2 regions of the Ruegeria sp. BC7 genome follow, and region 2 is predicted to be linked to the other one. Evidence: riboswitches for the same ligand, from Rfam matches in the RefSeq annotation. Region 2 holds a riboswitch; the other holds the start of a gene.
The links. A riboswitch is a leader RNA that binds a small molecule or an ion and turns the genes downstream of it on or off. The one in region 2 is predicted to bind cobalamin.

Region 1 (7,219 bases), on a different contig from region 2:
TTGACGCCTTCGTTGATCAGCCACGCGATCTGAGCATCCACAAGCGCAAGGTCGATCTGCTGACCTTCTCCGGTCAGGTCGCGATGGCGAAGCGCGGCCAGAATGCCAACGGTTGCGTACATCCCACACATCACATCCGCGATGCCCACGCCCACCTTCATCGGAGCGCCCTCGGGGTCGCCGGTCAAGGACATGATGCCGCCATACCCTTGCGCCATCAGGTCATAACCGGGTTTCGAAGAATTCGGCCCCGTCTGTCCGTAGCCCGAAATCGAACAATAGACGAGGCCGGGAAGCTCTTGCGACAACGCCTTGTAATCCAACCCGTATTTCGCCAGCCCTCCGGGTTTGAAATTCTCGATCAGAATATCCGCGTGCGAGGCCAGCCTCTTGATCTCGGCCTGACCTTCGGCTGTCGCGATGTCGATGGCGACCGATTTCTTGTTGCGGTTGGCCGACATGAAATACGCGCTCAGGTCCGAAGGGTTTCCGTCGGCGTCTGCCACATAGGGCGGCCCCCATTGGCGCGTGTCGTCCCCTTTGGTCGCCGGGTTTTCGATCTTGATCACGTTGGCACCCAGATCCCCCAAAAGCTGAGTGCAGGTCGGCCCCGCAAGGATGCGAGACAGGTCCAATACCTTTACGCCCTTCAGCGGGCCTTCAGATCCGGCCATCATAGCCTCCTCGGTCGATTTCTGCGGCGATCACAGTGAATGTGTTGGACTTCATCGCAGCGTCCAGCGCCGCACGCAACTCGGTACGATTGCGGACCGTATGGCCGCTGCCGCCAAAAGCCCGGCCCATTGCCGCGAAATCGTGGCGGTCAAAGTCTACGCCCTTGTTGCCCATCTGCCGTTGCCGTTGTTTCAATTCGATCAGGGCGAGGCTTGCGTCCACGAAGACCAGAAATATCGGATTGCCGCCCAATTCGGCGGCGGTCGAAAGCTCTCCGGCGACCATCAGGAACCCGGCGTCGCCGGAAAAGCTGATCACGGGGCGGTTGGGCTCGGCCAGTTTCAGGCCGATCGCCATAGGAACGGCGCAGCCCATCGTGCAAAGGGCCGAGGACTGGATCAACCCACGTTCCTCGGCGCATTCCCACATCTGGCTAAGCAGGATGCGATGCGCCCCGCTGTCAGCCGTGGCCAGCGTTTCCGGCGGCAGGGCAACCCGTGTTTCAGCGATGACGGCAGCCGGTCCCCACTCATCATCGGTTGGAAAAGCCTGTGCCAACGCGGATTTGACCTTGGCTGGCTCATCGCCGGGCCAGGTTTTGCGGGCGGGGTTGCCCTTGGCAATCGCTTCAAGCGTGGCACCTGTATCGGCCACCAGATTCAACCCGGCCTGATGCATGTAGTGGTCATTGACCACGGCCGAGATATCAATGACCCGTTTCTCATCAGGGTCCCAAATCTCGCGCCAGCCGGGGCGCATTTCGATCGGATCGTAGCCCAGACATAGCACCAGATCAGCCTGTTCGACCAACGGCACCAAGTGCTTATCTGCCAGCGGCGACAGACCCGCACCGCCCAAGCACAAGGGGTGATCTTCGGGCACAACACCTTTGGCTTTGTAGGTGGTGACGAATGGAATGTTGAAGTGTTCCAGAAACGCCTGCACGACGTTGCGCGAGTCATCGTAAAGGACATCAAGTCCGACAATGGCGATGGGGCGCTCAGCCTCGGTGACCCAGCGCCGGGCTTTCTCAACGCAATTCCCCTCGGGCGCGACCGCGCCGGGTTTGGTGAGCCTGCGACGTTTGACGCCCGATACGCGGGTATCCGCGACCGAGATCGGCACATCAATATGTACCGGACCCGGACGGGGTTGGTTGGCCAGCGAAACGGCTTTGTCCGCAATGATGTCCGCACCCTTTGCAGTAAGCGTAAAGGTTCCTTTGGTGATCGAGCGGTAGACCTGCGCGTGATCCATGACCTGATGGGTGTAGGTCAGCGCCTCATCCGCGTCGACGCATCCGGTCAGCACGATCATGGGCACCCGGTCCTGCAGGGCGTTGGCGACCACGTTGATCCCGTTCATCGCGCCGGGGCCGAGCGTCGCGACCAGAATGGCCGGCGCGCCGTCGCGGTGATGCACGGCTTCGGCCATGAAGCCTGCTGCGTTCTCGTGTTTGGTCAGGTGAAAGGTGATCCCGGCCTGTTCCAGCGCGTCCACCAGTGTCAGAACTTCACCACCCGGCATGCCAAAGGCGTGGCGGCACCCGGCCTCGTAAAGACGTTCGGCCAGAAGGTCCGCAGCGCGCGGCGAAAGGTCCTGCATCAGTCGTGCTCCGATAAACTGTTTCACAGCAGATTGCGGAGGACAGCCCGGGACGCAAGGCGGATCACGCCAGTGTGACTAATTGACTGCGGTTTCGGCTATAATTTGAAATTTTGTGTCCAGGTCTGATGCTATGTCTTTCAGCGTGTCACCGCCTTCAGGCAAATAGGGTGAGAATACAAAGCTGGGCGTCTTGTAAGACAACGTGGCGGTGCCATCTGGGTTTTCGGTAACATAGAACCGGATCGGGGCTTCTATCATCGCGTTTACGGATGCTCCTAGAACTTGTACTGCGTAGTCGTTGTTGAAAACACCTATGACCAGATTGCCGGGAATAGTGATCCCGCGCGCCGCGGCTGCTTTGGTTGGCCCAGCTTGCGTTACAACGATCAGCCCGTTTTCTTTGACGGCGTTTTTGGTGTCAGTCACCAAGTCGGCAAAGGTTTTCTCTGTCGGATAGGTGGCCCACCCCGTCAGCGGCCCTTCGGCCCAAGCAGACAGCGGTAAAATTGCCAACGCAAATCAGAGAGCTTTCATATGACGACCTCCTGAGACGTGCCCAAGCGAAACTTGCCAGAAACAACTGCGCGGCGCAGTCACAATCTTGTGCGCTTTCAGGATTGCGCGGCGGATCATAAAGGCTCAGAAACAGGCGGATGACAGGAAACGAGGTCTGCTTTGGATCAGATGCGCTTATTGATCTGCAAGAGTTGTTCCGGTTCCCGCGACCACGCGGCTGAGTTGCTGGCTGTGCAGCAAGCGCTGAAAACGGCTGGCCTGCAGGATCAGGTGACATTGGGCGACCAAGCATGTTTCAGCAGTTGCGCTGAACCCACAGCCTTGGCGCTGCAAGGGCAGGGGCGGGCGTCTTACGTGTTTTCGGGGGTCGATGTGGTGGCGGATGCGGACGATATCGCCGCGACTTGCCTGACATACCTGAGCAGCCCAAACGGATGGATCGAAGACGCCCGTCCATGCGGGCGACTTCGGATGTGCTTGCGCGCGCGCATTCCCGCGCTTTAGTCGACCTGAACCTTGACCGTGGCGCTGACGGGTGCGCCGTCAACGGTCAGTGCGCTGTGGCTGTTCGAGTTCAACGAGACAGCCACCTCGACCTCACCTTTCGGCAGGTCGCTGATATGCATCCAGTTGCCATATAGCCGCGCCAGTTTTACGCCGTTGACGTAAACATGTGCGTGGCCTTCTCCGGGTTTGTCCTCGGTCGAGGCGTTCTCTGGCGAGAACCGAAAGTTCTCGGGCATGACGTGCAGGTTCCACCCCGCCATTGGATCTTTCGTTAGCGCGACAGAGACATCAGGCGCGTTTTCGCCTGAGGGTAGGTTCACGGTGGCAGAGTGATCATGGGCCACCGATTCCGCGGCCGTGCCTGAGTGGTGTGACGGATCTCCGTGGTCGTGACCGTCGAAAGTGACCCCGTTTGCGGCGGCAACGACGAAACCAGCGCCCCCGCCAAAAACAAGACCGATTGCAAAAAGGGCAAGTGAACGTGCCATTTCAGTTCCTTGAAAACAAAAAGAAAACGCGCCGGGTAAAACCCGGCGCGCGTGTCTGTTCGACGATTAGGCCGTTGCTTCGGCGCGTTGACCTTCATGCTGCCAGAAATACCCGGCGAAGGCACCGACAAGAACCCAAGCCACCAGTCCGATACCAAAAGCACGAGCGGCAAACAGCGCGCCGATCTCGGTCGGGACAGGTCCTGTGAATACATCCGGCTCCGGCGCTCCGATCAGATGAGGCGCAAGAAGCAGAGCAGCCGCGATCACGTAGCTGATCAGGTTTCCGCCGAATGCGATCAGCCACATGGCGACTACCGCAGCCGCAACGGTGGCAAACCACCAGACCTGACGCGCATAAACGTCGGCCGCAGCAACTCCGGGCACCTCGGGGGCCAGCGTAAAGCCGGGCGCAAGGTGGAACGCAACGAATCCGGCCAGACCCCAAAGCACGCCAGTTCGACCATCAATCTTGTGCCCATTGCCTTCCGCTACCGACATCAGCGCCACCATCACCAAGGCGTAGCCGGTATAAGTCAGCATGGCGAAAATCACGCTCAGGGCGTCGCGGAACAGGTCCGAGAACATGCCCGGCAGCTCAGGGTGTGCGCTGACGGCCTCTCCGCCGAAATGGACCAATTCGCCCGATTCATACAGCTCGGCGTGTAACAGCACAGGTTGCACAAAGACCAACTGCAGCAAGGCGGCAATCAGCCCCGCTGCAGCACCAGCGAACAACGCGCTGGTTAGAATACGGCTAAACATGGTCTTAGTGGCAGGGGAAGCCGGTCGCGTGACGAACGTCGTGCGCTGCGTCGTGCAGGGCGGCTGCCTGAACATGCCCGGTCAGCGTGATAACGCCCAGGCCCAGAACCACTGCGAACATGACCGGAAAGAAGCCAGCGCGCGATGCGGATGCCGTTGTTGTTTGTGTTGCCATCTTTTTTCTCCTTTGCCGCCGCACCCGACGGCCGGTGTTTCAATTCTTCGCCTGGCAGGTCTCCTGGCTTGCGGGTCGATGCCCCTGTTCGCCTTCCCCCTGAAATCAGGAGTGGCTGGTTGAACAAGGGCTATCCGCTTACAGTCGCGGGGGCGGCTCTGGACTTGACTGCACGGGCAGTCGCACCAAATTCCCTCTTAGCATCCGGATTTCTCCGGCAGGACCAGACGCCTCCATTTAGCCCTTATGAGGGCAGGGGCGCAATCGTCATTTGCGACCTTTTGCGTCAGATACCGCGCTTTTTCAGCAAATAGACATCCATGATCCACCCGTGGTCTGCGCGGGCTTGCGCTCGGGTTTTCAAAATCTGCCCAGAGACTTCGGCCAGTGGGCCTTGGATCAGAATTTCCTCTTTCATTCCCACGTAAGCGCCCCACCAAATGTCATAGTCCTTCGTCTCAAGGCTCTGGAAAGAACATTCCCCGTCCAGCATGACCGCGACTTTCGAGGCGTCTTTCGGCCATCCTTCCTCTCGGATTCGGCGCCCGGTTGTCACGACATACGGTGCGCCCAGTTCGTTGATCGGAACCGCGTGGGCGGCGGTCAACGCCTGCAAAGCAGTAATGCCGGGAATCACCCGAGTTTCCGGTTGGGGGTTCAGGCGCGACGCAATTCTCAGCGAGCTGTCATAAAGCGACGGATCGCCCCAGATCAGCAGGGCGACATGTTGCGCCTTTGGGTGGGCAGATATGGCTTCTTGCCAGCGAAGGGCAATAGCATCGTGCCATTCGTCCACACCGCGGAGGTATCCGTCATCCGAGCGGCGTTTGGGGATATCGAAATAGGCAATCTGAGGAGGTGTCTCAGTCACGGCTTGGATGATCTCCTCACGCAGCCCTGCAAGATCGGCCTTGTTTTCACCCTTGCGGGGAATCAGGATCAGGTCCGCCGACCGAATGGCTTTTGCGCCTTGAAAGGTGACGTGGTCGGGATTGCCGGTACCGATGCCGACAAGGGTTAGATCAAACATCTTCAAGCTCTGCCAATGGGCCGTAAAGGATCAGGGCAGGGGCTGTGCCGATCTCAGCCTCCAACTTCTCGGAGAGTTCACCGACCGAGGAGCGATGCAATTTCTGGTCGGGGGTCGACACGGACTCGGCCATCAATGCCGGGGTGTCCAGCGGCAGACCGTGAGCGTGCAGCGCTTTGACCAGAAGGGGGAAAGTCCGTTTGCCCATGAAAACCACGGTGGTTGCGTCCGGGTCGGCCAAAGCGGGCAGATTCAGATCGTCGGGCAGTTTGCCGCTGACGTCGTGGCCCGTGACAAATTGCACGCGCCGGGCGGTCATCCGACGGGTCAGGGGAATACCAGCAGCGGCTGCGGCGGCGACCGCCGAAGGAATGCCCGGAATGATCTCGTACTCGATGCCAGCTTCGCGCAGGGCGACAAGTTCTTCCTCGAGCCGTCCGAACAAGCCCCCATCGCCCGATTTCAAACGCACCACATGCGCGCCGGTATTGGCGTAATCGACCAATAGTCGGCTGACGTGATCTTGCTTGGGTGAGGGCCGTCCCGCCCGTTTGCCGACGCCAACCAGATCAGCATCGTCCCGCGCGTGGGACAGGATCGGGCCGCTGCTGAGGTCGTCAAACAGCACGGCGTCCGCCTTTTGCATCCGGCCCACGGCCTTCAACGTCAGCAACTCAGGATCGCCGGGGCCGGAACCTATGAATGAGACAAACCCGCTCATGCCGTGGCCTCCGCGATCAGGTGAAAGAACGTGCCGGTCACATTGCCGCGTACCGACCCGGTCTGCGGCCCTTCAGCTCCTTCAGCGTCGAAAACGCGCGCCAATGGTGCGTCCGGTTGTTCGAGAATAGAAGAGTAGTGGAATTCGTGTCCCCTTAGCGGTGTCTTGGCTTCAAATCCGGGCATCGGGGCTAAAAGCTCAGCCCTGCGATACCCAAGGTTGAACTTGCGCTTCTCATAGGACGTGACCAACCCCAGCAATCCTGCCATTTGATGTTGGGTGCCCTCCTTGTCGACAAGGGCTTGTCCAAGGGTCATGTAACCTCCGCACTCACCATGAACGGGCTTGGTTTCTGCGTGGGTGCGCAAGCCGGCCAAGAACGTTGTGGCGGCGGCCAGTGTGCCTGCGTGAAGCTCGGGATAGCCGCCCGGCAACCAAACCAGATCTGCGTCAGGTGCGGGCGGCTCATCCGCCAGCGGTGAAAAGGGCAGAATTTCTGCCCCCGCTGCGCGCCACCCTTCCAACAAGTGCGGATAGGTAAAGGAAAACGCCGCGTCCCGAGCCAGCGCGATCCGCTGCGCCGGAGGCCGCGGCAGCGCGGATGACGATGGCCCCTTGGGGCCTGAGGAAGCCGCACGTTTGATGGCCTCAAGATCCACGTGTTCCCGAAGAAACGCGGCATATCCAACGATTGCGCTTTCAAGGTCAGGGTGCTCAACAGCTTGAATCAGACC
Region 2 (7,219 bases):
GGCAAGACCTTTCCTCCCGTTGGGCCCGGCAGCGCGGGCCTTGCCCGCGCTGCCGGGCCCAAGTCCGCTCAGGGGTGTCGGCGTCAGCCGATGGCCCGTGGCGGGCGCGGGAGTATCACGGGTATTGAATTCGCGAAGGGTTCAATCCTCCTCGAACGGGTCCCATTCGTCTTCGACTTCGGGCAAGGCTTCTGTTTCGACCTTGGCGGCGCGTTCCTCGGGTGTTTCGATCCTTTTGATCCGGGCTTTTGGGAATTGTTCCAGCACCGCCTGAACCAGCGGATGCTGCTCGGCCTGCGCACGCAGCGCGAGGTCTGCGGCGTCCCTGACTTCGGCGATTGTTGCCGTGTCACCGTCAGATACGACCGATACCGCCCAGCGATTTCCGGTCCAGCGTTGCAACGCCGATCCCAGCCTTTGCGCCAAATCTGTCGGCGCATTGTCGGCCGGAGTAAACTCAATCCGTCCCGGCTGGTACGAAACCAGACGCACGCCGTTTTCAACTTCGACCAGGAGTTTCACGTCTCGGTTTGTGCGAATCAGTTCAACCACATGTTCAAAGGTCGGATACCGGGCCAGGGCGGTCTGAGTGTCCCGCGCCAAAGCTGCGCTGGGTGCGCCCGCACCTCCACCTGCTGGCGCCGCGTAAGACTGTGCTGCAGGCGCATGAGCCTGAACGGTGCCGTGCGACGGCGCAGGCATTCCGCCGCCGGGTCCGCCGTTCGGGGCAGGGGGTGGTGCGTCCTGAAGACGTCTGATCAGATCTTCCGGGGTGGGCAGGTCGGCGACATGGGCCAGCCGGATGATGGCCATTTCCGCCGACATCATCGCATTTGGCGCGGCCGAAACCTCTTCGAGCGCTTTCAACAGCATTTGCCACATTCGGGTCAGGATGCGCATCGGAAGGGCTTCGGCCATCTGAACGCCCCGCGCGCGTTCGTCAGGCGAGACCGTCGGGTCTTCGGCAGCGTCCGGCGTTATCTTGACCACCGAGACCCAATGCGTGATCTCGGCCAGATCGCGCAGCACGGCCAGCGGGTCGGCGCCTTCGGCATATTGGCCGCCCAGCTCTGTCAAAGCTCCGGCGGTATCGCCGCGCAGGATCATGTCCATCAGGTCCAACACTCGCCCGCGATCGGCCAACCCCAGCATGGCCCGCACCTGATCGGCACTGGTTTCCCCGGCACCGTGCGAAATAGCCTGATCCAGCAACGAGGTCGCATCCCGGGCCGATCCTTCCGCCGCGCGGGTGATCAGCGCCAGAGCGTCTTCGGCGATCTGAGCGTTCTCGGCAGTTGCGATCTTTTTCAGCAGGCCGATCATGTCCTCGGGTTCGATCCGGCGCAGGTCGAAGCGCTGGCACCGGGACAGGACCGTCACCGGAACCTTGCGAATCTCGGTGGTGGCGAAGATGAACTTCACGTGCTCGGGCGGTTCTTCAAGGGTCTTGAGCAGAGCGTTGAACGCACTGTTCGACAACATGTGAACTTCGTCGATGATGTATATCTTGTAGCGCGCACTGGCGGCGCGATAGCGGACACTTTCGATGATCTCGCGAATGTCGTTCACACCGGTGCGGCTTGCGGCGTCCATCTCCATCACGTCGACATGGCGGCCTTCCATGATGGCCACGCAGTGTTCGCACTGGCCGCAGGGTTCGATCGTGGCTTTGCCTTCGCCGTCTGATCCGATGCAGTTCATGCCCTTGGCAATGATCCGCGCCGTCGTGGTTTTGCCGGTGCCGCGAATGCCGGTCATGATGAATGCCTGCGCGATCCGATCGGCCTCGAATGCGTTTTTCAGCGTGCGCACCATCGCGTCCTGGCCCACGAGGTCGGCAAAAGTTTCAGGACGGTATTTACGCGCGAGCACCTGATAGGCGGGGCTTGGAGATTCGGTCATGTCTGCTCTGTCGGATTCGTATCAGCTTTGCAGCGTAGTGACCCCCGCCGCCTACGTCCACAGCAGGGTGCGATGAATTTCGATTTGGCATGACAGATCGCAGGAGGTACAGCTTTCGGTAAGTATGTTTGCCCCGTTCGCGGGCTTTCTATGCAGGCTGCGTGGTTATTTTGGACAAGTTTGAAATCTATCCCGTACCGATTGGTTCCGGCTTGGTGGCCTTGGCTCCGATACCGGGTCGGCATGGGGACTACGCTGGGGATCTGGGAACGCTCCTTGAATGGCGGCCAGACCTGGTGATCTCAATGACGACGGACATCGAAATGGCAGATGCCAGAGCGAGCGGGCTGGGACGCGATTTGCAGTGCAATTCGGTCAAATGGGTTCACCTGCCGATCGAAGATTTTGGTGCTCCGTCGTCAGGGTCGCAAACAGAATGGTCGGAAGTCAGCGCTGCGGCGCTGCGGATACTTTCAGGTGGCGGCAAGGTTCTGGTGCACTGTCGGGGCGGGTGCGGGCGTTCCGGAATGACGGTATTGCGCCTCATGGTGGAAAGCGGCGAACCCCCCGAGCAGGCTCTGCGCAGATTGCGGGCCGCAAGGCCATGCGCCGTGGAAACCGCCGCGCAGCTTGCTTGGTCCACGGCACCGGTTCCGCGTGGCGCTTGACGTCACGCCCCAAGCTGATGCTGCGCGTCGGACGCCGGTTGCGCCGCAAATGTCGTCACTTGGAGCATTGCGCACGGCAATTCAGAAACAACTCCGGCCGGCATGAAGGTTGTGTCTTGGCCGAACATCAGGTCGGCGAATTCATTTAAGATTGCGGCGGGCGTGTCAGAGCCGATGCCGCAAAACACCCTGATCTGAGCGTGATCCGCGCGAAAACGGGCCGTGCACCCGTCGGCGCAATGAGCCAGCTCGCCGCTGCCCTCCACCTCGAATTCACGGTTGGTCGCAGGCTGCGCGGTCGCCATCGCATCCGCCAATGCGCGCGCCATCTGAGCCAGCGCCGCGCAGGGTCTGCCGGTCTTCTGGCAAACCGTTGCCGAAAATTCGTGAGTTTTAGTCTTCCAGATCATACTGCGCCCTCCGCGCGTTGGCCGGGGCATTGGTCAGGAAGGTTCAGCGAACTGAAGACCTGCCCGGACACCCCGCCCGAGTTTCGGTTTTGGTTCGATGGCAGGTCTCCTGACTTGCGGGTCTTCGCGTTGCCGACCTTCCCAGCCATTTGGCCAGTGGTGTCTCGGCATTGCTCACCGCTTACAGTTGCGGGGGCAGTCGCGGCCTTGGTCCGTTCCGGTTTCTCCGGTTGGGACCGCACCGTGTTCCCTTTTCATCCCGCCCCCAGAGATCGGGAACGAGAACCATCACGTCATCGCTAGCGGGTGAAATCCTTCCGAGTCAAGCGTGCAGTAGAATTCAAACGGACGCATGGTCACTCTTGCGCGCTCTTGACTCTGTGGGTGCATATGGCCCGATAGGAGAGTGAACCGAACAGTTCAGTAGCTTCGAGAGGGCCCATGTTGGATAACTTGCAGTCGGTGCTGACCGAGGATTTCTTGATTCCCTCTGGCCAGGCAAAATTGTCGGCGCGATTGTATTTGCCGATGACAAAGCCAGAGATTGCCGTTGTCGTGCACGGCGCGACGGGTGTTCCGCGAGATTATTACCAGCACTTCGCCCATTGGCTGGCGGCCGAACAGGGTATCGCCTGTCTGACCTACGACTACAGCGATTTCGGCCATTCCCTGACAGGGCGGAGGCAGGACGCGCAGGCGACAATGGCGGGTTGGGCCTTGAATGACATGCCTGCGGCGCGCGCCGAAATGCGTAGACGGTTCCCTAACGCGCAACAGTGGAGCATCGGTCATTCCCTTGGTGGCATGCTCGGCCCGGTTTCGCCCGATTGTGAACAGATCGACCGTATGATCTGTATCTGTTCGGGTCTGGCGACTTTGTCAGATCACCCGTGGCCCTACCGCGCCTTGGCTTCGATGTTCTGGTACGGCCACGTGCCTCTGGTTGTAAAATCTTTGGGCTACTTGCCGGGCAAGGCCACCGGGTTTGGTGCTGATCTGCCGTCAGGCGTGTATTGGCAGTGGCGCGATTGGTGCACTGCGCCCCAGAATTATCTGCCCGAAATCGGAAAAAGCCTACCGGCTGCGGACTGGTCCAAGCACGGAAAGCCCGTGGAATTGTTTGCGCTTGAAGACGACCAACTGGCGCCGCCAAAGGCCGTGTGGCGTCTGGCCAACCTTTATGGTCCAAGTGCACGTCGGAATCTGTTGTCAGCGCAAGATTTTGGACTGAAACAGATTGGGCATATCGGAATCTTTGCACGCCGAAGCGCTGCCATTTGGCCCCGTCTGATCGCCTGACGCGGCAACACATCTTCGGTTTGGAGAAGTGAGAGGTTGGACATCGACCCAAGCGGGGCTCGTTGTGGCTGCTTCCTTCCGGACCTGACCAGGTTGGCGAGGCGCTCGCCCGCGCCAACCTCTCAGGGGTGGATATAGGCATCTGTCGCGCAAATGACAACCCGTCAGAGTGTCAATCGAATTTGCGTAAACCCACTGTCGTCCTGCCCGATTGGGTTTGGGTCGAATTCGTCCAGTTCGGCCAAGTGTTGCAGGGCTTTGGCCCCAGTTCTCAGGATGGCAAAAGCGCCGGGCACTGGCGCAAGCGTGAACGGAGGTTTGGCGTTGTCCAGCGGATCAGGCTCGGTCACTCCAGACAGGTAATCCCGCAGGGCGCGTTGAATTGGCAAGACCGGCAGGGGAACTTGCGGTGCGCTATCAACAAACGGAAAATGCCCGCCGCCATTTGCCCTGTAGTTGTTCAGGGCAACCACGAATGACTGCGACTTGCAAATGGGGTGGCCGTCGAACCGCAGGTCGCGAATCCGGCTGTTCAATGGGTTGGTCATGTCGCCGCCCATATCGAAACGGGCAGGGTGGCTGAGGTCGATCTGGTAGGTCAGACCGTGCAGGACATCAAAGTTGTGACCGGCGCGCCCGGGGCTCAATAAGTCTCGCTGGTGGCCCGGCTGCATCTGGTTGAGCACACTGGCCGACATTTCGAGCCATTCCTTCAATTGCTCTGCCGTGACGATGACGGCCATCAATTCGTTCGGAAAAATGCTGAGGTCGTGGACATGGCGCAAGCGGATCTGGCCCGGCGGCACGTCGGTAAAAAAGCGCGGCCCGGCACGGCCCCCGAATTTTGAAGGCGAAACGGCCGATAGGACCGGAAAGCTCTCGTGGGGTGTGCCTTTCAGGTAGGGCCGCAGGGCCGCGGCCTGAGCCGACGCCACTAGCGCAAGCCCACGATCCGCAGCGCAAAAACTGAAGTAGCTGTGCAGATGCCGCCGTGTTTTCCCAACAGGCTGGTCAGATATCTTTCGCGTAGCAGCATGTGCTTCGGCAAACAGGCGTCGCATTTCCGGGTCTTCCGCCGGCGGGTTCAGAGGCGCGGTGGGCGATATGGGGCGCAGTTCTGTGCGTTGGCTGGTGACCCTCCATTCTCCGTCTGTTTCCGCGCTGAGGTTCAGGTCAATCACCCCCAGATGCGACCCCGCAGCGCCGGGCATCACGACCGGCTTTCCATGGACGAAACCGTTTTGCCAATCGACATGCTCCAACCCGTCATGCGCAGCCCCGGGAAGCGTCAGATGCGAATGTCCGGCGATGATCGCGTCGATGCCATCCACGGCCGCCAAGGGGATAATGGCGTTTTCGATCATGGGTTCCGGCGCCGAGGTACCCAGCCCGGTATGCGCCAGCGCAATTATCAGATCGCATCCGGCAGACTTTAGCTCTTTCGTTTTCGTTCGCGCGCAAGTCACGATGTCGTCTATGTCCACGACACCTTTCAGATGATTGGCCTCCCACTTGGCCGTTTGCGGAGGCAGGACAGAAAAGACGCCAATTTTCAAAGTGGTTTTCCGCCCGTTTGCGCTGATGGAGCGGTCTAGAATCGCGTGGCTTTGCCAGATCGGAGCCGCGTCCTGCCGGGTGGCATTGCTGCACAGAACCGGGCACGGTGCCTGCCCCATCACTCGATCCAGGACACCCAGTCCGAACCCGAAATCGTGGTTGCCCAATCCAACCGCGTCATATCCGAGCATGTCGAACGCCTGCATCAGGATGTGACGTTCATCTGTTTGCCCAACTGCCCACTCGCCAATCGGAGCACCCTGCAGCGCGTCGCCATTGTCAAAAAGCAGAACCAATTCACCCCTCTCCTCGGTCTGCGCCCGCGCCTGTTTGATCAGGCTTGCGGTGCGTGTCAGGCCGATGGAAGGGTCCGGGCTGTCACTGTAGTAGTCAAACCCGGTCAAATTCATATGCAGGTCTGTCGTGGCCAGAATTCGGACCCGCGCTTTCGTCAAAGAGGAGGAAGGTTTCAAAACTCTACTTTTGGCAGTTTTTTATTAATCAATTTCAACAAAAAGAGTATTCAGCGCAAAGATCAAGATGAGCCGCGGGTATTTAACGCCGCGGGTTCTTTTTCCGGTCGGTATGAATTGCCATTGCAACGCCATCGTTGTCATGGCAGCCCTGTGCGGACAACCCAAAGGAACTGCAATGAAAAACGCTGAGCATGTGACATTTGGTGGTTCTGGCCTGGATCGTGCGGCGCATATTCGTGGAAACGCTGATGAAATCGCGTCGGCCCGGGCGAACCCCGGGGCGCGGTGTCTGTTGCTGTGGCGGGGTAAATTGCTGGCCCAGGGCGAAGCGCTGGATCGGCTGGGCTTTGTTCCGATGACACATGGCTTGGTTGAAAACGGACCGGGTGGCATTACCGAGGAACCGATCTTTCTGGGCTTTTCCGATGACTCGCCAGTGTTCGCGGTCGATATTTCAAACTGGGCCGCAGATGATTTGGATTTGTCTCAGGTCGGCGCTTTTGTTGACCGGTCAGAGCAACAGCATCCTGACCTTCCCGCAGGGTTTGTGTTTGCTGAACTGCGTCGAATCATGACCCGGTTATCGGCGCGCGACGCCGAGTTGGCTGCGTCCGCCAAGGCGGTAATCGGCTGGCACGAGACTCATCGGTTTTGCGCCCGCTGTGGCGCGGCCAGCGAGATGTCTCAGGCGGGATGGCAGCGCAGTTGCCCGTCTTGCGGTGGGCAGCATTTCCCGCGAACGGACCCTGTGGTCATTATGCTGATCACGCATGGCGAATCCGTTTTGATGGGGCGGTCTCCTGGGTGGCCCGAAGGGGTGTATTCCCTGCTGGCGGGATTTGTCGAGCCGGGCGAGACGCTGGAAGCCGCCGTCAGACGCGAGGTTATGGAGGAGGCAGGCGTGCCA

Region 1: it holds a riboswitch for cobalamin, as region 2 does, so the genes downstream of both, ACR0KS_RS06625 (CbtB domain-containing protein) here and ACR0KS_RS15640 (thioredoxin domain-containing protein) in region 2, are expected to answer to the same signal.

What each region holds. Positions count from the first base shown of each region.
Region 1 is NZ_JBQFUL010000002.1:324,685-331,903, forward strand. Features, by position in the region: gene ACR0KS_RS06595 (CaiB/BaiF CoA transferase family protein) at 1-674, opposite strand, end outside; gene ACR0KS_RS06600 (thiamine pyrophosphate-binding protein) at 661-2,280, opposite strand; gene ACR0KS_RS06605 (DUF302 domain-containing protein) at 2,359-2,796, opposite strand; gene ACR0KS_RS06610 (DUF1636 family protein) at 2,968-3,303, shown strand; gene ACR0KS_RS06615 (hypothetical protein) at 3,300-3,794, opposite strand; gene ACR0KS_RS06620 (CbtA family protein) at 3,861-4,559, opposite strand; gene ACR0KS_RS06625 (CbtB domain-containing protein) at 4,564-4,734, opposite strand; cobalamin riboswitch at 4,771-4,977, opposite strand; gene cobF (precorrin-6A synthase (deacetylating)) at 5,021-5,764, opposite strand; gene cobA (uroporphyrinogen-III C-methyltransferase) at 5,757-6,485, opposite strand; gene ACR0KS_RS06640 (cobyrinic acid a,c-diamide synthase CobB) at 6,482-7,219, opposite strand, start outside.
Region 2 is NZ_JBQFUL010000006.1:161,089-168,307, forward strand. Features, by position in the region: gene ACR0KS_RS15630 (DNA polymerase III subunit gamma/tau) at 142-1,902, opposite strand; gene ACR0KS_RS15635 (phosphatase domain-containing protein) at 2,073-2,570, shown strand; gene ACR0KS_RS15640 (thioredoxin domain-containing protein) at 2,573-2,980, opposite strand; cobalamin riboswitch at 3,063-3,285, opposite strand; gene ACR0KS_RS15645 (alpha/beta fold hydrolase) at 3,422-4,279, shown strand; RNA gene ffs (signal recognition particle sRNA small type) at 4,306-4,404, opposite strand; gene ACR0KS_RS15655 (bifunctional 2',3'-cyclic-nucleotide 2'-phosphodiesterase/3'-nucleotidase) at 4,444-6,309, opposite strand; gene nudC (NAD(+) diphosphatase) at 6,488-7,219, shown strand, end outside.